Regions from separate parts of the Arthrobacter sp. IK3 genome, predicted to be linked through region 1. Evidence: riboswitches for the same ligand, from Rfam matches in the RefSeq annotation. Region 1 holds a riboswitch; each other region holds the start of a gene.

Region 1 (5,027 bases):
GCCTCGTTGGCCTTGTTGGAACCGGCGGACTGCACCCAGTTGACCTCCACGCCCTGCTCTTCGAGGGTGGCTTCGAGCCAGCCCTGGTCCTTGATCACCAGGCTGAGCGGGTTGTACGTGGCGAAGTCGATGTTCAGGGTGCCGCCGTCGGCTGCCTCATTGGCGGCAGCGCCGGAGGAATCCTCGCCGGCAACGCAGCCGGTCAGGGCCAGCGAAACCGCGGCGGCGGTGGCTGCCAGTGCGGTGAGGGGGCGGCGGGAGAAGCGGGGCGGGCGGCGGGAGAAGCTGGAACGGCTGTTCATGGGGATTCCTTCGAGACGGGTGGTGCGGAAAAAATTCAGGGAAAACCGGGGTTGCAGGCACAAAGGTGCTGCGGCTTGGTCCGGCAGGACGCCGGGACCGGGTGGAAAGGGGCCCTAGTGGCGGTCGACGCCGAGGCTCGCCAGGAGCTCGCCGCGCATTCGGGCAAGCTCGGCAGAGGCGCGGTCCCGGGGGCGGGCACCGGGCACGGTGATGGTCTGCGTGATGGTGGCGCCGGGTTTGCCCGGTTCGCGGCCCAGCACGATGATCCGGTCAGCCAACTGGAGGGCTTCATCGACGTCGTGCGTGACCAGCAGGACGGTCGCCGGGGCCGCGCGGTGCACGTCCAGCAGCAGGTCCTGCATCTTCAGCCGGGTCAGGGCATCGAGGGCGCCGAACGGTTCATCCAGCAGCAGGACGCCGGGTTTGCGGGCCAGGGCGCGGGCCAGCGACGCCCGCTGGGCCATGCCGCCGGACACCGCGCGGGGCTGGTGCTTGGCGAAGCTGTCCAGCTCCACCAGCTTCAGCAGTTCGGAAACCTTGGCCTTGCCTTCGCTGGCGCTGGTGCCCTTCGGCAGGCCAATCGCAACGTTGGCCTGCAGGGTCTGCCACGGCAGCAGCCGGGGCTCCTGGAATGCGACGGCGCAGCGGTCGTCGATACCGTGGACAGCGGTTCCGTCGATGAGCACCTGGCCGGTGGAAGCGGCGTCGAGCCCTGCGGTGGCGCGGAGCAGCGTGGATTTGCCGCAGCCGCTGGAGCCCAGGATCGCCAGGACTTCGCCGGGACGGACTTCAAAGTTGATGTCGCGGAGCACCACGTGGGCGTCTGCGCCGGAGCCGAAGCTGCGGCCAACGCCGTCGAACGTCACGGACAGGGCGGTGTCCGGTGCGGTGCGCGCAGCAGCGGACACGGCGTGGGACCCAGAGGACAGTACAGCAGTCATTGAACACTCCATCGGTCCTGGCAGTAGCACCCTACGGAAAACGTCCTGCCGAAAACCGGCCTCCTGCGACGTCCACCTCGCTATCGCAGTGCCTCAAGGAGGAAGTACTACGACCAGGGTTGCTGCGGCTTCACTGATCCAGGTCTCTCAGCCGCTCGGGATGGTCAAGACCCAACTAAACGCCCTGGAGCCTGTTTCCGGCAAGTCCCGGCGTAACATTTCGAATGCCGCTCCTCTTCCATCGAGATGACAGAAACTGCACGTTACAGCGCTGAAACGGGCAGTTTCTGTCATCTCGATGGTGGATGAGGGAGGGGAAGCACGACGGCGGCGGTTACGCCGCGTGACACGGCCGGGGTTGCGCTCACCCCGGGGGCCCGACGCATACTGAACCCGCAGGATCATGAGTCCCAACGCGAAGCTCTGGCTGGTTGGGCGGCAACCCTCTCCCGTAGCGGGGTGCCCCAGATGACGATCCGGTCGACCGGCAAGACCGCCGGCGGCAAGTACGGCGCCCCTGCGCGGCGTCCCGCATGCAAAGGACCCTCATGGCCACCACGCCCGCCCGCCAGATCCGCTTCAACGCCTTCGACATGAACTGCGTTGGGCACCAGTCACCGGGACTCTGGCGCCATCCCGACGACCGCTCGGCGGACTACACCAAGCTCAGCTACTGGACACACCTGGCGCAGACCTGCGAACGCGGCCTGTTTGACGGCATCTTCATTGCCGACGTGCTGGGCACGTATGACGTCTATGGCTCCTCCAACGACGCGACCCTGCGCCAGGGCACCCAGGTGCCCGTCAACGATCCGCTGCTGCTGGTTTCCGCGATGGCACTGGTGACCGAGCACCTCGGCTTCGGCGTCACCGCCGGGACGGCCTACGAGCACCCGTACCCGTTCGCGCGCCGGCTCTCCACCCTGGACCACCTCACCGAGGGACGGGTGGGCTGGAACGTGGTGACCGGCTACCTGCCGTCCGCGGCACGCAACATGGGCCAGGAAGACCAGCTGGAGCACGACGAGCGCTACAACCACGCGGACGAATACCTCGAGGTGGTCTACAAGCTGCTTGAGGGCTCCTGGGAAGACGGCGCCGTGGTGCGGGACCGGGAATCCGGCGTGTTCACCGACCCCGCCAAGGTCCATGACATCAACCATGAGGGCAAGTACTTCAAGGTCCCCGGAATCCACATTTCCGAGCCCTCCCCGCAGCGCACCCCGGTGATTTACCAGGCCGGCGCCTCACCGCGGGGCATCGCTTTCGCAGCGGAGAACGCCGAAGCGGTGTTCGTGGGCGCTCCCACCCCGGAGAAGCTGAAAGCTACCGTCACCAGGATCCGGGACGCTGCTGAAGCTGCCGGCAGGGACCGGCACTCAATCCGCATCTACACCCTGCTGACCATCATCACCGCAGCCACGGCCGAGGAAGCCGAGGCCAAGCACCAGGACTACCAGCGCTACACGAGCGACGAAGGCGCCCTGGCCCTGCTTTCCGGCTGGATGGGGGTTGACCTCTCCACCTACAACCTTGATGAGCCGCTGGGTGCCGTGAAGTCCAATGCCATCCAGTCAGCGGCCGCGAACTTCCAGAAGGTGAACGACGACGGCGCTCCCTGGACGGTGCGGGACATCGCCGCCAGCGCGGGAATCGGCGGCCTTGGTCCACGCCTGGTTGGCTCCGGTGCGGAGGTCGCGGAGGGGTTGATCCGCTGGGTGGAGGAAACCGACGTCGACGGTTTCAACCTGGCCTACGCCGTCACGCCCGGCACCTTCGAGGACGTGGTGGAGTATGTGGTGCCCGAGCTGCAGAAACGCGGGGCCTACCCCACGGAATACGCTCCCGGCACGCTGCGCAACAAGCTCTTCGGGGCCGGCGACAAGCTGCCGGAAGACCACCGCGGCGCGAAGTTCCGGCTGGCCCCCGCCGTCAACGGCTAGGAGTCCGGGGCGGCCATTGACCGGGTTCCCCGGCGCTCCTACCGTTGAGGGACCCGCAGCTTCCAGCTAAGGAGAACCCCATGGATCCATCAGCCGAAGCCTCAGGACGTGTGCTTTCCGCCGACGGAACGCCGATTGCCTGGCAACGGCAGGGAGAAGGCCCGCCGCTGGTGGTGGTGGACCCCGTGATGGTGGACCGGACCACCTCGGGGATGGCCGGTGTTGCCGAACTGCTGGCCGCCGGGCACACCGTCTACACCTATGACCGCCGAGGCAAGGGTGAGAGCGGGGACGGGGAACAGTACACCCCCGAATCCGAGGTAGACGACCTGCTGGCGGTGGTGGAGACCGCGGGCGGAACGGCGGCCCTGCTGGGAACCTCCTCCGGCGCGGTCCTGGCGCTGCGGGCCGCCTCGGAGTCCGCCGTCATTTCGAGCGTGATCGCCGTGGAACCGCCGCTCACCGAAGACAGTGACGAGGACCCGGACATCCGCCCCGAACTGGATGAGCTGCTGGCGGCAGGTGACCGGGCCGGTGCCGTACGGCTGTTCCAGGAGTCCATCGGGGTGCCGCCGGAGATGATTGAGTCTTCGGACACCAGTCCGTTCGAGCCGGCCGCGCACACCATCTCCTATGACCTGACCCTGCTGCTGGAAACCGATGTGCGGTCCCTGACCGGTATCCGCGTTCCGGTCCTGGTGCTGGCGAGTTCCGGAAGCGATGACAGGCTGCGCGAATGGGCGCGTGAAACCGCCGAGCTGCTGCCGGAAGGTTCTTTCCAGCTGCTGGAGGGGAGCTGGCACGGGCTTGATGACCGGATCCTGGCCACCGCCGTCGAGGCGTTCCTGAACTAAAGGCGGCTGGAATAGGCCCGGTGCCGGGTGCGTTTTCCCCTGAGCGTAGGGTGGGAATCCTGCATCGACTCAAGGAGGTACCGCATGGCGCACCGCAACGATCCCGAGGTCGTTACCCGGCTGCTCACGTCTAAAGGCCGCTGGGCGGTAGTGGGCCTCTCGAACAACCCGGCCCGCCCCGCCGTGGGGGTTTCACGGTTTGTCCGGGACTCCCTGGGCATGGAGATCATTCCCGTGAACCTGTCCGGCCAGGCCTTCGACGGCCAGCAGGGTTTCCGGAAGCTGGCGGAGATCCCCGGCCAGGTGGACGTTGTGGACTGCTTCGTGAACTCGGCCAAGGTGGGGGACGTCGTGGACCAGGCCATCGCGGTAGGCGCCAAGGCCGTCTGGCTGCAGCTGGGAGTGGTGGATGAAGACGCCGCGAGGCGTGCCGCGAACGCCGGGCTCGACGTCGTCATGAACACCTGCCCGGTCATTGAAGCCGGGCGTTTCGGGCTCTAGCGGCGGAGCGCCGCGCGAAACCTAGTTCCGCAGGTCCACAGGCAGGGAGCGGTGCGTCTTCCAGGCCTGGAGCATCTGGTCCCTGGTGCCGCCGGGATGCGCTGCATGCCAGTCCCGCGAGAAGCGGTTCAACTCGAATTGCCGGCCGATCGGCCGTGCCGCAGTATCCCGGGTGGCGTGCCAGTGATCCAGCGCAGCGGCCAGCGTGGCGGTGCCGTCATTGGCGGCGAAGAACTCGCGCATGGGCGCATCGAACCTGAATCCGGGGCCCAGGGCATTGACGAAGAATTCCCGCAGCACCTGGGTGCAGGGATGTCCCGCCGGAATAACGGTGTGGATGGTCAGCGGCGGAACCAGACGCTCCCGGGAGGAACGGGGACGGGTTTCCGGGGGAGGAAACGGTGCGCCGCCCAGGAATGCGGCTATCCGTTCGGTGAGCTGGTCCTTCGAACCGGCAGCGGATAGTTCCTGCGCGCGGGCGAATG
Region 2 (5,027 bases), on a different contig from region 1:
GGTTGGTGGGATGGTCCGGCAGTGCGCTTGCCAGTCAACCAACAATGCTAGCACGCACCGGGCCCTCCGAGCGGGGGTGCCGGCGCCGCCCCGGCGGACGTTTCCGCCTATTGTCCGCGGATGATTCCGCGGAGCCGTTCCAGCCGGGCCGAGATATCCCGTTCCGCTCCGTTGGCGGTGGGCTTGTAGTAGTCCTTGCCCACCAGGTCGTCCGGCGCGTACTGCTGCTTGGCGATGCCATGCGGCGCGTCATGGGAATAGATATAGCCCTTGCCGTGGCCCAGCTGCTTCGCGCCCGGATAGTGAGCGTCGCGCAAATGCGCCGGCACGCCAATCCCGTATCCGGACCGCACGTCCGCAGTAGCGGCGCCAATCGCCTTGTAGGACGCGTTGGACTTTGGAGCGGTGGCAATGTGCACCACGGCCTCGGCCAGGATCAGCCTGCCCTCGGGCATGCCAATCATCTGCACGGCCTGGGCCGCCGCTACCGCTGTCTGCAGCGCCGTCGGATCAGCCATGCCAACGTCTTCCGCCGCGGAGATCATGAGCCGGCGGGAGATGAAGCGCGGGTCCTCCCCCGCCTCCAGCATTTTGGCCAGGTAGTGCAGGGCGGCATCGACGTCGGAACCGCGCAGGGACTTGATGAAGGCGCTGGTGACGTCATAGTGCTGGTCCCCGGCCCGGTCATAGCGCAGGGCTGCAACGTCCAGGGCCTGTTCTGCGTGTGCCAGCTCCACGGTGGGCACGGTCACGTCCGGGTCGCGTTCAGAGTACGCGACGCCGGCAGCGGCCTCCAGCGCGGTCAGCCCGCGGCGGGCGTCCCCCGCCGCCAGGCGCACCAGGTGCTCAAGGGCTTCATCACTGAGACTGACCCGGCCGGCCAGCCCCCGCTCATCTTCGACGGCGCGCTGCAGCAGCCCGGAAATGTCCGCTTCGGTCAGGGGCTTGAGAGTCAGCAGCAGGGAACGGGAAAGCAGCGGGGACACCACGGAGAAGGACGGATTCTCCGTGGTTGCCGCAATCAGGACAACCCATCTGTTCTCCACTCCCGGCAGCAGCGCATCCTGCTGTGCCTTGTTGAAGCGGTGAATCTCGTCCAGGAACAGGACGGTGGTGATGCCGTGCAGGTCCCGGGCGGTGAGCGCGTCGTCCATGACCCGGCGGACGTCCTTGACGCCGGACGTGATTGCCGAGAGTTCAACGAACTTCCGGCCCTGTCCCCGCGCCACGACGTGCGCAAGGGTGGTCTTGCCGGTTCCGGGCGGCCCCCAGAGCATGACCGAGGACGGGCCTGCCGGGCCGCCCTGCGGGGCTTCGGCCAGGGTGCGCAGCGGTGACCCGGGGGCCAGCAGGTGCTGCTGGCCAACAACCTCATCGAGGCTGCGCGGGCGCATGCGTACCGCAAGCGGGCTGCGCGGGCGCTGCCGGGAGTCTGTCTCCGCGGCGTCGTCGTCGTAGTCCTGCTGGTCCTGGTCCTCGCCGCTGTTGAACAAGTCATTCACGCTTCAAGGCTACCCGTGCCCTCTCCCCCCGCGTTTCCGCCCGTCCCGCAAACGAAATGACAGAAACTGCACGTATGGGGCTCCATACGTGCAGTTTCTGTCATCTGGATGGGATTAGAGGGAAACGGAGCCGTCGATGCAGGTGACAGACTCCCCGCCGATCCAGATGCGCCCCTCGCGGGTGAAGACCCTGACCAGCCCGGAGCGGTGGACAGCGGTGCCCTGGGTGACGGTGTAGCGTTCCTCGGCGATTCCGTCGCCGATCAGCCACTGGGCCAGTCCGGCGTTGAGGCTTCCGGTAACCGGATCCTCGGACACGCCCAGGCCGGGCGCGAACGCGCGGACCTCGAAGTCCGTCTCGGCTGATTCCGGCTGCGGGCCAATCACACCCACCCGAAGGTCGCCGATGGCGGCGTGGTCCGGACGCAGCGAGAGTACGGTCTCCGCATCCGGGAGCAGCAGGCCCAGCCAGCCGGGACCATTGTCCACCCACTGGTGTCCGCGGACCTGGTCCGGAGTAAGCCCCAGTGCAGCCGTCACGCGCGCCAGTGTCCCTTCCTCCACCGGCCCGGTGCGGATCAGCCGGGGAGCCGCAAACGCCGCCAGGCCCGCGTTGACGCGCAGGGGCACCAGCCCGATTCCGCATTCCTGCACCACCAGCCCGGGCTTGATCGGTGTGTTGCCGGCCTCGGTCCACGCGTGGCAGGTTCCCAGCGTCGGATGTCCGGCGAACGGAATCTCCCCGCCGGGCGTGAAGATCCGCACCCGGTAATCCGCCTCGTCCTGCGTAGCGGGAAGGACAAAAGTGGTTTCGGAGAGGTTCGTCCAGCGGGCGAACTGCAGCATCGCCTCGTCGTCGAGGTCTTCTCCATCCAGGACCACGGCCAGCGGGTTGCCCTGATACGGCTTGCTGCCGAAGACGTCTACCTGTTTGAACCAGCGTTGTCTCATGCGGACACTGTAATGGCTGTCTGCGGGAGTGCGGGAAGACGTGCCGTTACGAAGTGTTGCCCGGCGTGGCCGTAATGTGACGGATGTTTGCCCCGGGACATTACGGCTCCTAGATTGGTAGCCAGAATCAAGAGTTCCAGCCACAGGCCCTGGCCGGCTGGACGGCAACCCTCTCGCCGTAGCGGGGTGCTCCAGGTGACGATTCGGCCGTTCCGGTGGATCTCCCGGTCCGGCAAGTACAGCGCTGGCCTTCCGCGGTTCACGCAGCAGGCTGCGCGTCAGGCAGAGGAATCCCCATGGCACTTGAAACCGATCTCCATCCCAACGCACTGCGCCAGGCCTTTGGACGCTTCCCATCCGGCATTGCAGCCCTCTGCGCGGAAATCGACGGCGCACCGCAGGGAATCGTGGCGTCCTCCTTCACCGTCGGCGTCTCCATGGATCCGCCCCTGGTCATGTTCGCGGTGCAGAACACTTCCCGCACCTGGCCGGTTCTGCGGACTGCCGGACGGATTGGCGTGTCTGTCCTAGGCACGGGGCACGACGGCGTCTGCCGCCAGATCGCTTCCCGCGACGGCGACCGCTTTGCCGGGCTGAGCCTGCACGAAACCGAAACGGGCGCCCTGTTCCTGGACGAGGCCGCCCTCTGGCTCGAAACGTCAGTCGAGAACGAGATACCTGCCGGGGATCACGCCGTCGTCCTGCTCCGCGTCCACGGCTACTCAACCCACGACGGCGCACATGAGCCGCTGGTCTTTCACGGCTCTGCCTTCCGGAATCTCGCGGTTCCGGCATTTGCCTGAGCCGGCACCCACTTCACTAAGCTCAGATAGTGACTCCCGAAACTCCCGCGTCCGACCGCCCGTTCGCCCAGATTGATGTGTTCAGTTCCGAGGCCTTCGGCGGCAATCCGCTTGCCGTCGTCCTTGAATCCTCCGGGCTCAGCACCGCCCGGATGCAGCAGTTTGCGAACTGGACCAACCTGGCCGAGACCACGTTCCTCCTCCCGCCAACGGCTCCGAAGGCCGACTACCGTGTCCGGATCTTCACGCCCACCGAGGAGCTGCCGTTCGCCGGGCATCCCACCCTCGGCTCTGCCCATGCCTGGCTGGAAGCCGGAGGCAAACCCCGGCAGGAAGGCATCCTCGTCCAGGAATCCGCCGCCGGCCTGGTGCGGATCAAGGCGGACGACGCCGGCCTGCTGGCCTTCGCGGCTCCGGAACTGACACGGTTCGGGCCTGTTGCCCGGGACGTCCTGGACCGTGTGGCGGCCGGCCTGGGGCTTCCCCGTGAGGCGCTGAAGGACGCTGCCTGGCTGGTCAACGGGCCAGAGTGGATCGGTGTGCTGCTCGAATCGGCAGCTCAGGTACTGGCCATCCGGCCCGACTACCCGGCCATGGCCGGCCTGGCCGTCGGCGTCATCGGCCCGCACCCCGGCGGCGCCGCGAGCGAGTTTGAAGTACGCACCTTCATCTCCGATGAGCTTCCCTGTGAGGACCCCGTGACGGGGAGTTTCAACGCCGGTGCAGCTCAGTGGCTGATTGGCAGTGGAAGGGCGCCGTCGACGTACACCGCCGCGCAGGGGACGGTCCTGGGCCGAACCGGCCGCGTCCAGGTGGAAGCCGACGGCGGGGACATTTGGGTGGGCGGCGAGTCCAGGACCCTCATCTCCGGGACCATCAGGATCTGATGCGCCGGCCCGGTGGTGTGCGTCGCTGCCTCCGGACGCGCACCACCGGGGGCTCAGCTAGGCATCAAGTCCCACCCGGAACAGCACAGCCAGACTGTCGGAATTCAGTGCGGCCAGTCCCGGATTCGCAGCTGCCTGGAGTCCGGTCCAGATTTGGTTTGCGCCCGAGTTCTTCGCGTACATGCCGGCGAATCCCCGCTCCCGGTAGAAGTCGAGGTAGCTCGAGACGGCGCTCTTGATGTGCCCGTCAGCCTCCGGAAGCCATACCTGGGATCCGTCAGCCGGTGCGCACGGCGCTGCCTTTACCGGAGTTGCCGGCACCAGGCACAGGTCGGGGCGGGCCTGGCTGTGGATGGCGCCGCGGGTGTCCATGAACCAGCGCTGCTCATCCGTATCCGCGCAGGCGTTCTTGCTGATGGGCACGGTGACGCCGAGGTCCTCCCCCAACACCAGGCAGTGGCCGTTGTTGACCTGCAGCCGGCTGCCCTCCGGCAGGTACTTCTCGGAGCTTTCCATGAATCCATTCGCGGCCAGGAGGGATTTGAGCTCTGCTGCGGCAGCCGGGTCCCCGGCTTCAAGGCCTGCTCCGTTCACCCGGATAAACGCGTCCGTTGACGCAACGGCGAAATCCAGGCCGGCGATAGTAGCGAGACTGGCCGCGCTCAGCACGGCCGTCCCGGGGCTGCCGGCCGCAGCCAGCCCGGTCCAGACCTGGTTGGAGCCGTTTGTCCTCCCGTACATTCCCGCAATTCCCTGGTTGCGGTAGAAGTCCAGATAGCTCGAGACAGCGCTCTTGAGGTGTCCGTCAGCTTCCTGGATCCACACCTGGGCTCCCGACGTCCGGGCACACGGGGACGTGCTGACCGGCGTTCCGGCCACCAGGC
Region 3 (5,027 bases), on a different contig from region 1:
CTGCGGGAGACCGGCGCCACGGTGGTGCTCTTCACCGGCCCGGACATCGGAGCCACCCCGGTACTGGGAAGCGTCCGCGGCCGGGTGGCCATCTACAACGAAAACCTGCGGACAGTGGCCATGCGGCACGACGCCGTCATCGCGGACATGTGGGCGCTGCGGGAGCTGAGCAACCAGCAGATGTGGGCCCCGGACCGGCTGCACTTCTCCCCCATGGGACACCAGACCATTGCGGCCATGGTGCTGGAGACGCTCAGTGTTCCGCACACCCTGGAACCGGCACGGGTGAAGGAACTGCCGCCCAAGAACTGGCGGACGGCACGTTCCGAGGACCTGTTCTGGGCCCGTGAATACCTGATGCCGTGGGTGATGCGGCGGGTCCGCCGCCGCTCCTCCGGCGACGGCATCTCACCCAAGCGCCCGGACGCCGGCCCGTTCTTCGGAAAGCGGATGCCGCAGGGCTCCTCCGAGGCTGCCGGGGCGCAAACCGCCGGCGCCGGGCCTGCGGGCCAGGGCTAGGTTCCTCCGCGGAGCAGGCGCCTAGCCGAAGAAATCCTTCCGCAGCACGTCCCCGAGCTGGAGCACGTCGGTGAGGAACCCGTCGTGTCCAATGGGCGCGCTGATCAGGTGCACGCGGTTCTCGCCGGGAAGCGCGGCTGCCAGTTCGTAGGACTGTTCCGGGAAATACAGCCGGTCCGAGTCCACCGCGGCCACGAGGAACTGAGCCCGGACAGCGGCAAGCGCTTCGCTCAGGCTGCCCCGGCCCCGGGTGACATCGTGGCTCATCAGCGCCTCGGTGAGGATGACGTAGCTGTTGGCGTCGAACCTTCCTGCGAGCTTTGTCCCCTGGTGGTCCAGGTAGCTCTCCACCTGGTAGCGGCCGCGTTCTGCCGGGAGGGCAGCACCGAGCGGGTCCTCCCCCGGCTGCGGCGTCCGGCCGAACCGGTACTGAAGTTCGGCCTCGGACCGGTAGGTAATGTGCGCAATCCGCCGCGCCAGGCCCAGTCCCGCCACGGGGGCACGGCCGTTGTAGTAGTCCCCGCCGTTGTAGTCCGGGTCCAAACGGATTGCCGCCACCTGCGCCTGGGCAAAGGCGATCTGCTCACCGGTGCTGGCCGCCGTCGCTGCTATCACCGCGCACCGGGCCACCCGTTCGGGTTCCGTTACCGCCCACTCGAGTGCCCGGGCGCCGCCGAGCGATCCGCCCAGCACCGTGTGCCAGCGCCGGATGCCCAGCTGGTCCGCCAGCCGGGCTTCGGCGTGCACGGAATCCCGAATGGTCACGAACGGAAAGCGCGAACCCCACGGCAGTCCGTCCGGATCCGCGGACCCCGGCCCGGTGGAACCGTAACAACCCCCGAGCATGTTGATGGAGACAACGAAGAAGCGGTCGGTGTCGATGGTCTTCCCCGGGCCGACCAGTCCGTCCCACCAGCCCGGCTCATCCGAACTGCCTTGCGCAACGTGAGTACTCCCCGTCAAGGCATGCGGAACAAGGACGGCGTTGGACGCGTCGCTGTTCAGCTCGCCCCAGGTTTCGTAGCCCAGCACAACGTCCGGAAGGACACCGCCGGTTTCGAGTTTGAGGTCACCGATGGGGGCGTACCGCAGCACCCCGTCAAGAACGCGGACAGGGTGCTGCGGTGCAGGCGGGTAGGTGGTCACGCTGTACTTCATGCTCCCTTGGCGGCGCGGAAACCGGCATCGAGATCCGCAATGATGTCATCGATGTGCTCAAGGCCAACCGAGAGGCGGACCAGCCCCGGGCTGACGCCCGCCGCCGCCTGGGCCTCGGCCCCGAGCTGGCTGTGGGTCGTGGACGCCGGGTGGATCACCAGGGAGCGCACGTCCCCCACGTTGGCCACGTGCGAGTGCAGTTCGAGCCCATCGACGAAGCGCTTGCCTGCTTCCACACCGCCTTCAATTTCAAAGGACACAATCGCTCCGGTTCCCCGGGGACCGTACTTGCGTCCCCTCTCGTACCACGGGCTCGACTCAAGCCCTGCGTACGCAACCGAGATAACGTCGTCGTGCGCTTCAAGCCACTGCGCGACGGCGACGGCGTTTTCGACGTGCCGCTCCACGCGCAGGCTGAGGGTCTCCAGCCCCTGGGCGAGGAGGAACGCATTGAACGGAGACAGCGCCGAACCGAGGTCCCGGAGCAGCTGGACCCGGGCCTTGAGGATGTAGGCCAGGTTGGCCCCGAGGACGCCGCCGGCGCCGAGGTCCCTCGCGTAGACGAGTCCGTTGTAGCTCTCGTCAGGGGTGTTGAAGCCGGGGAACTTCTCCGGGTCCGCACCAAAGTCGAAGTTTCCGGAGTCCACGATCACGCCGGCAATAACGGTGCCGTGCCCGCCGAGGTACTTGGTGGCCGAGTGCACCACGATGTCCGCTCCCCATTCAATGGGACGGATCAGGTACGGAGTGGAGAGCGTGTTGTCCACGATTAGCGGGACGCCTGCCTCATGCGCCGCGCCGGAAATCCCCTCAATGTCCAGGACGTCCTGGCGGGGATTGGACACCACCTCGCCGAAGAAGGCCTTGGTGTTGGGCCGCACCGCTTCGCGCCACTGGTCGAGGTTGTCCGGGTCAGCAACAAACGTGACGTCGATGCCGAACTTCTTCAGCGTCTGCTTGAAGAGGTTGTACGTGCCCCCGTAAAGGCTGGGGCTGGCCACAATGTGGTCGCCGGCCTGGGCGAGGTTCAGGATGGCGTACGTTTCGGCTGCCTGGCCGGAGGCGAGCAGCAGCGCTCCGAGGCCCCCCTCCAGGGACGCAATGCGGTTCTCCACCGCTTCCTGGGTGGGGTTGCCGATCCGGGTGTAGATCGGTTCGAGTTCCGCCAGCGCGAACCGGTTGGCTGCCGCTTCGGCGCTGGGAAAGACGAAGGACGAGGTTTGGTAGATGGGCAGGGCGCGGGCGCCGGTTACGGCGTCGGGCTCCTGACCTGCATGGATCTGGCGTGTTTCGAAGGACCAGTTGGCAGACATTGTGTGCTCCCTTTATGACCAGGGGCCCCACAGGGTCGAGTCCGGGATACTCCGGAGCGACACGTGTGGCCCGCGCTTGCCGGTACGCCTGTTTGCGTACGGCCAGGTCTTCACCCGGGGCACCCCACCGCGGTTGGAGGGTTGCCGGCCAGCAAGCCGGGGCTATCTGCTGGCACTCATGACCTGTACCAATAGAACCAACGCTCCGGCAGTTGTGCAACCCATATGACGCAGCGTGAAAGTGCCGCATTACGGCGCTTAGGCTTGCCTTAGTCGAGACACAGGTCACAACGTGCCAAGATGTTCGCATGCGCCTGGATCACGTCTCTTACGCCTGCGAATCCGACGGCCTGCTGGCCACCACGGAACGCATTGCTGCTGCCCTGGGAACTGACTTCGTCAAAGGCGGAGTCCATCCCCGTTTCGGTACCCGCAACATGATCCTCCCGCTGGCCAACCACCAGTATGTTGAGGTTGTTGAAGTACTGAACCACCCCGCCTCGGACAAGGCCCCGTTTGGACAAGCCGTCCGTGCACGCTCCGACGCCGGCGGCGGCTGGATGGGCTGGTGTGTTGCCGTTGAGGACCTTGCTCCCTTCGAAGAACGCCTTGGCCGCTCCTCCGTCCCCGGCAACCGCAAGTTCCCCGACGGACAGGAACTCACCTGGCGGCAGATCGGCATCAACGGGCTGATCGCCGACCCGCAGGTTCCCTACATGCTCCGCTGGGATGAGGACAAGGCAGACCTTCACCCCTCCCGTGCCCTGGAAGGCACCGTCTCGCTGCAGTCGCTCACCATTGCCGGCTCGGCCGCACGGGTGACCGAGTGGCTGGGCATGCCCGTCGAAAAGCCGCTCGAGTCCGTGGATGTCACCTGGGTCTCTCCCAAGGGCACCCCCGGCATCATGTCCGTCACCTTTGCCACCGAGAAGGGTCTCGTCGAGATCTAGTTCTAGCTCCGGTCTGCGGTTCTGCTGCCAGTTGCAGCTGGCAGCAGAACCGCAAACCAGTCGGCTCCCTGTCATCCACATTTGGGGCCAGGACACTGGTGGGATTGCTTGCCTGCCCGTAGAGCTACGGAATGGATGCAGAACTTTTATTCGTAGCCGACGGTCATGCCGGACTGGGCAAGCCACTGTCCGAACGTTGCCTGGCCGGGGAACTGGTTCGTCTGAGGCGCGGCGTTTACGTCGACGCTGTCGCATGGGGCCGGTTGCCTCCCCGGGAGCGTGAACGGCTAAGGATACTGGCGGCTGTCGAGTCCGCCGTGGGGACCCGCGTCCTGGTACAGGAGACGGCAGCAGTCATTTGGGGCATTCCCGTCGTCGGTGCGTTGCCTGAGATTCTGCTTCTGGCATCCACCCGTTCGCACGGCCGGCGCCGGGGCGACCTGCGTTGGACCAGGCGGAAACTGCTGGATCCACTGGTTGTGTATGCCGGGGTGGAACTCACGTCCCGCGCGCAGACCGTTATTGACATGGCCGCCTATCTGCCCTTTGAACGGGCCCTTCCAGCTATGGACCATGCCCTCCGTCCTGACATGTTGAAAGGGTTCTCTCCGCTCAGCAAAGATGACCTTCGCCTTGTTGCAGGCAGGCTTCCGGATTCCGCCAAACGTAGCCGGGCATTACGGGTCCTGGAGTTCGCTGACGCCCGCTCTGAATCACCGGGTGAGTCGTTCTCCCGAGCTATCCTCCGCCGGCATGGGTTTCCAGCACCGGAACTGCAGCAGGAATTCCGGTCCCCCGGCGGAAAACTCCTCGGCCGCACTGACTTCTTTTGGCGCGAACACAGACTGGTCGGCGAATTCGACGGTGCTGTGAAGTACGGACGAAACGTTGGGGATCCCCGCACCCAAACAATGCAGCCGTCCTGGGAGACGCTCGTTCGGGAGAAGCGGCGTGAAGACGCCATTCGGGCGACTGGTGTGGGATTCGTGCGATGGTCCTGGACCGATCTCCAAGGTTCACCGCAGAATCCCGACGGACTGGTCCAGCGGCTGGTGAGGGCGGGTCTGCCCCGAAAACGACGTCGATG
Region 4 (5,027 bases), on a different contig from region 1:
AGGCCGCCGCCGCCCACGTACCCCGCCACCGCGGACATGTCTACGAGCGCAACGAAGATGTACGTGTACCCCAGGATCAGTGGTCCGAGTGCCTCCGGAATCAGGATGGTGGCGATGATGCGCCGCCGTCCGGCGCCTACCGATCTTGCCGCCTCAATGACCCCGGGCTGCACAGTAAGGAGGTTCTGTTCCACGATCCGGCTGATGCCGAACGCGGCGGCCAGGGACAAGGTGAAAATAATGGCGTTGTTGCCAATTCCGCTGCCGGTCACCGAACGTGCCAGCGGCTGGGCCGCCGCGAGGAAGATGATGAACGGGATTGGACGGAAGATGTTCACCAGCACGTTCAGCACCCCGAAGACGGCCCGGTTGGCCAGCAGGGCCCCGGACCTGGTTGTGTACAGGCCCAGTCCGATGAGGAGCCCGCCTATCCCGCCGAAGAGCAGGCTGAGGCCCACGATCCAGAGGGTTTCCCCGACGGCGGTCCATAGCTGCGGAGTGAGCGGTATCAGGTCCTCCATGTCAGCCCAGCTCCGTAACTTTGAGTCCGTGCCCGGCGGCAGCCAGGGCAGTGTCGATTGCGGAATCCCCGCCCTTGAGGGCGAGGGTCAGGTGGCCGAATGCCCGGCCGGCGACGTCGTTGATTCCGCCGTAGACCAGCTCGAAGTCCACCCCGGCAGCCGCAAGTTCCAGGAATACCGCCGCCTGTGAAGCGGAACCGTCCCGAAACGACAGCGTGACCAGCCGGCCCTCGTGCCGTGAGCGCAGTGCCTGGAGTTCCGCTGCGGACGGCACGCCGCGCACAACCGTGGAGACGAACCTGCGGGATGAATCCTGCCGGGGATTTGAAAACACGTCGAAGACCTCACCCTGTTCCACGATCCTTCCGCGCTCCATGACAGCAACCCGGGTGGCGAGGTCCCGGATCACTTCCATTTCATGCGTGATAACCACGATGGTGATGCCCAGTTCCTGGTTTACCCTGCGCAGCAGCGCGAGGACTTCGTGTGTCGTTTCCGGGTCGAGCGCAGATGTGGCCTCGTCCGCCAGCAGGATCTTCGGCGAGGCGGCCAGGGCACGTGCAATCCCGACGCGCTGCTTCTGCCCCCCGGAAAGCTGTTCAGGGTAGCTGTCGGCCTTGTCCGCGAGCCCGGTGAATTCAAGGAGCTCATTGGTGCGTTCGGCGATTTGGGCCCTGCTCCGCCCGGCGACCCGCAGCGGATACGCGATGTTGTTCCGCACGGTCTTGGAACTGAAGAGGTTGAACTGCTGGAAGATCATGCCGATGTCCTGGCGGAGTGTCTTCAGCTTCCTCTCCGGCACACCGGAGACACTGCGGCCGTCCACCGTGATGTCTCCGGACGTGCAGGTTTCCAACCCGTTGATGAGCCTGACGAGGGTGCTCTTGCCCGCCCCGGAGTACCCGATGATTCCAAAGATCTCCCCCGGTTCAATCTCCAGGCTGATGTCTTCCAGGGCGTTGACTGCCAGGTTGCCCTTCCGGGCAGCCGGATAGATCTTAGTGACGCTGCGCAGTGTTATGAGGGCCATGGTTCCGCGTTTACTTGCCCAGGTTCCGAATGTCTTCCTGGACATCCGCGAGGGACGCCTGCAGGTCCGCCTGCGGCACTTTCAGGAAGCGGGCAGTGTTGCCCGAGGCTTTCTGGACACCGTCCTGCACCGCCTGGGTGTCCTGGTAGATTTCCACCAGCTTCTGGTACGTGGCGTTTTCCTCCTCACCCGCGCGGGCAGCGAAGATGTTCACGTACGGAATCGCCTTGGGATCCGCGGGGTCGTCCTGGGCTATGGCGTCGGCAGCGCTGAGCCCGGCGTCTTCGACGAAGTCGTTGTTGATGATCGCCGCAGCAACGTCCGGCAGCGAGGTAGGCGTGAGCGAGGCTTCCAGGGTGGTGACCTTCACCTTGGACTTTGCCTCATCAATGTCATCAAGGGTGGCGAAGGCACTGCCGCCGTCGGTAAGCGAGACGAGCCCTGCGGACTGCAGCACCAGAAGACCCCGGGCCAGGTTGCTTTCGTCATTGGGCACCGCCACGGTGGCACCGGCGGGGATGTCTTCCACCGAACCGTACTGGGTGGAGTACAGGCCCAGCGGATAGATGGCGGTGGAACCCACCGGCACCAGATCCTCGCCGGAGGATTCGTTGTAGCGCGCAAGGTAGATGATGTGCTGGAACTGGTTCAGGTCCAGCTCCCCCTCAGTCAGCGCCGGATTGGGCTGCGTGTACTCTGCGAAATCAATGATTTCGACGTCGATGCCCTCGGCCTCGGCCGCTTCCTCGTACGTCGCCCAGTAGGGATCACTGGCACCGACGACGCCGATTTTGACGGTTCCTTCGTCACCCTCGGCTGAACCGCAGGCCGCCGCTCCCGCGAGAAGGAGCGGCACGGCGGCAAGGGCAAGGAACTTCCGGTTGATCTTCATTTTGTGGTTTCTCTCCGGTCAGGATCGCGGCGGGCCGCGAAGAAGGGGTGCGCTGGCCGCTGTGAGGGCAGTGCCCGGCGCCGTACTTGCCCTGCGGGAAGTCCCGCGGCAGGGCCGAATCTTCACCTGGAGCACCCCGCTTACGACGAGAGGGTTGCTGTCCAGCCGGCCAGGGCCTGTGGCTGGAACTCTTGATTCATGGATCACGCTAGGACCGGAAAGCCCCAGGTGCCACTCCACTGACGTTCGGCGTCGCGTGCCGTCACACGGAGACCATGTCCGCAACAGAAGGACACAAATCCGCGGTGCGGACGGTTTCGGTACGTCCGGCCCGGATTCCCAAACGGCGCCCCAATGGGTAAAGCTGGGAGGCATGGTCCCACCGGGTCTGCCAGCGGATGAGTGTGGGATGCCCCCGGAGAGAGGAAGCAATGAGCCCTGAGACGGCAGCGGAAGTCCCGCCTGCACCTAAGGAGGTCTGCGCGCTGGCAGCGTCCCATGGATTGTTCCTGGATGCAGACTCTGTTGAATTCAATGAAGCGGGCCTCGATTACCGGGTTGTCTTTGCTGCGGAGTCCGGTACCGGGAAGACGTGGGTGCTGCGGCTGCCGCGCCGCCCGGACGTCGCAGCGAACCAGGAACGTGAGGAAGCGATACTTGCCTTCGTACGGCCGCGGCTCAGCGTCGCAGTGCCCGACTGGAAGATCCAGGAACCGGACCTTGTCGCTTACCCGCTCCTCCCGGGGAGTCCGGGCCTCACCATCGGTGAAGGAAACCAGCCGGTCTGGCATTTCGACCCGGCGTCGAGCGGCTACCTCGCGTCATTGGGAGACCTCATAGCCTCCCTGCACGGCACCGACACGCTCGCCGCTGCAGCCGCCGGCGTCCCCGTTGAGACCCCTGAACAAGTCCGCGCACGCTGGGCCAGGGCACTCGATGACGCGCTGGCTGAGTTCCGCATTGATTCGGGCCTACTTGACGGCTGGCGGCGGTGGCTCGATGACGACGGGTTGTGGCCGGAACGTACGGTACTCACGCACGGCGAGCTGTACCCGGCCCATCTCCTCCTCGATGATGCTGACCGGATCGTCTCGGTCCTGGACTGGACCACAGCCAAAGTCAGCGACCCGGCGTTGGAGTTTATGTATGTCCGGCTCGTCTCTCCGGATTCCTTCGACGCCGTGGTGAGCCGCTACCGGGACACGGCGGGCGTTGCCGAGCCCCGCCTGGCTGAGCGCTGCAGTGCACTGATCGCTGCCGGTCCATTGAACTACGCGATGTTCGCCCTGACCACCGGCCGGCCGGAACACCGGGAAGCCGCCCGGGCCCAGTTGCTGCAGTCCTAGGGGCGGCGCATCGATTTTCCTCCACCCTGGGATTGCCGCTGAACGGGTTTACACTGTAAACGGAACCGGATTCGGCAGGCAGTCCGGGAATGAACCGGTACAACCGCTCGGAGGCAGTCCCATGGCAGCGAACCAGCCGCTCAGCCCCGCAGGTATTGCCCGAACGGCGGCGCGGATAGCGGATGAAGAGGGCCTGGAGGCGGTCAGCATGCGCCGGGTCGCCGGAGATCTTGGTGTCTCCGCCATGGCGCTCTACCGCCACGTTGCGGGGCGCGGGGAGCTGCTCCTGCTGATGGCTGACGCCGTGAAGAGCCATTCACTGCTGCCAGAGGGCGAACAGCGGTGGCAGGACATGCTGGCCCACATGGCCGGATCCCTATGGCGGACCTTCACTGCCCACCCCTGGCTGCTTGGCATCATTCTTAGCCCCCGCAGCCTGGTCAACCTCGCCGCGCCGGCTGATGTGGAACGGCTGCTGTCCGCGCTCTCCGCCGCCGGCCTGGATGAAGACGAGGGTTTCGACTGCCTGCTGGGCATCTCGGCCGCAGTCATCGGCACCGTGACCGTTGCCGGGGCTGCCGGCCCGGCAGGTGCCTCCCCTGCGCGGGCGGGGTCTAATCCGGCTGCTTCCGCACCGGCCGGGTCCGGGCAGGACGCAGGCGAACCGGAGCCGCAGGACACTGACGGCCATCCCCGGGCCAACCGCTTCGGACACCGCAGCATCAACGACGAGGTCTCCCGTCAGTCACTGGACTTCCTGGTGGCGAATTTCATCCGTGGCATCGAATCCAGCCGAGCCAGTTGAGAGCTTTGGCCGCCTCGAGATCCTGGTGAACAATGCCCATGCGTCGGAGCAGGCTTCCATTCTGGCGTAGTCTCCCCATCAAGCTGTATTAAACGGTGCGCCACCCCGGTACCGCCGAAGCCGGGTAGCTGGTCACTGCGGAAGCATCGAGCAGGAACTCCGCCTCCTCGCCCACCACCAGGGACAATTCAGCCGCGGCGGCGGGGCTGATGTCCGCCGCCAGTCCGGCGCCCCGCACCCGGATCCGGTCCCCCTGGGGCTCAAGGTCCGTCACCGTTACGCCGAGGATCTCCCGGCCCGGGTCCGCCGTGCCGGCGGCGCCGGGCCTTCGAACCGCAATGGCCGACGGCGGAAACACGGCTAGCAGCGGGACGCCCTGTACACCAGCGCCGGCGTCGGGCACTGCGAACGACAGTCCTCCGGCAGCCAGGAG

What was found. Region 1 has a riboswitch for S-adenosylmethionine ahead of ACSLGO_RS04115 (LLM class flavin-dependent oxidoreductase). Riboswitches for the same ligand answer to the same signal wherever they lie in the genome.
Region 2: linked by a shared signal. The riboswitch ahead of ACSLGO_RS12280 (flavin reductase family protein) and the one ahead of ACSLGO_RS04115 (LLM class flavin-dependent oxidoreductase) in region 1 are both predicted to bind S-adenosylmethionine.
Region 3: linked by a shared signal. The riboswitch ahead of ACSLGO_RS09950 (bifunctional o-acetylhomoserine/o-acetylserine sulfhydrylase) and the one ahead of ACSLGO_RS04115 (LLM class flavin-dependent oxidoreductase) in region 1 are both predicted to bind S-adenosylmethionine.
Region 4: linked by a shared signal. The riboswitch ahead of ACSLGO_RS08765 (MetQ/NlpA family ABC transporter substrate-binding protein) and the one ahead of ACSLGO_RS04115 (LLM class flavin-dependent oxidoreductase) in region 1 are both predicted to bind S-adenosylmethionine.

The regions. Positions count from the first base shown of each region.
Region 1 covers NZ_JBPPSW010000002.1:295,417-300,443, forward strand. Annotated here, with positions in the region: gene ACSLGO_RS04105 (aliphatic sulfonate ABC transporter substrate-binding protein) at 1-302, opposite strand, end outside; gene ACSLGO_RS04110 (ABC transporter ATP-binding protein) at 417-1,244, opposite strand; SAM riboswitch class IV at 1,644-1,759, shown strand; gene ACSLGO_RS04115 (LLM class flavin-dependent oxidoreductase) at 1,793-3,187, shown strand; gene ACSLGO_RS04120 (alpha/beta fold hydrolase) at 3,268-4,041, shown strand; gene ACSLGO_RS04125 (CoA-binding protein) at 4,126-4,542, shown strand; gene ACSLGO_RS04130 (SAP domain-containing protein) at 4,564-5,027, opposite strand, start outside.
Region 2 covers NZ_JBPPSW010000008.1:134,004-139,030, reverse strand. Annotated here, with positions in the region: gene ACSLGO_RS12290 (replication-associated recombination protein A) at 108-1,502, opposite strand; gene ACSLGO_RS12285 (PhzF family phenazine biosynthesis protein) at 1,617-2,453, opposite strand; SAM riboswitch class IV at 2,579-2,698, shown strand; gene ACSLGO_RS12280 (flavin reductase family protein) at 2,750-3,256, shown strand; gene ACSLGO_RS12275 (PhzF family phenazine biosynthesis protein) at 3,286-4,143, shown strand; gene ACSLGO_RS12270 (M66 family metalloprotease) at 4,201-5,027, opposite strand, start outside.
Region 3 covers NZ_JBPPSW010000006.1:163,626-168,652, forward strand. Annotated here, with positions in the region: gene ACSLGO_RS09940 (SGNH/GDSL hydrolase family protein) at 1-519, shown strand, start outside; gene metX (homoserine O-acetyltransferase MetX) at 541-1,677, opposite strand; gene ACSLGO_RS09950 (bifunctional o-acetylhomoserine/o-acetylserine sulfhydrylase) at 1,674-2,990, opposite strand; SAM riboswitch class IV at 3,058-3,174, opposite strand; gene ACSLGO_RS09955 (VOC family protein) at 3,299-3,940, shown strand; gene ACSLGO_RS09960 (hypothetical protein) at 4,072-5,027, shown strand, end outside.
Region 4 covers NZ_JBPPSW010000005.1:200,857-205,883, forward strand. Annotated here, with positions in the region: gene ACSLGO_RS08755 (methionine ABC transporter permease) at 1-521, opposite strand, end outside; gene ACSLGO_RS08760 (methionine ABC transporter ATP-binding protein) at 523-1,551, opposite strand; gene ACSLGO_RS08765 (MetQ/NlpA family ABC transporter substrate-binding protein) at 1,562-2,443, opposite strand; SAM riboswitch class IV at 2,521-2,640, opposite strand; gene ACSLGO_RS08770 (macrolide 2'-phosphotransferase) at 2,875-3,789, shown strand; gene ACSLGO_RS08775 (TetR/AcrR family transcriptional regulator) at 3,911-4,594, shown strand; gene ACSLGO_RS08780 (sulfate/molybdate ABC transporter ATP-binding protein) at 4,683-5,027, opposite strand, start outside.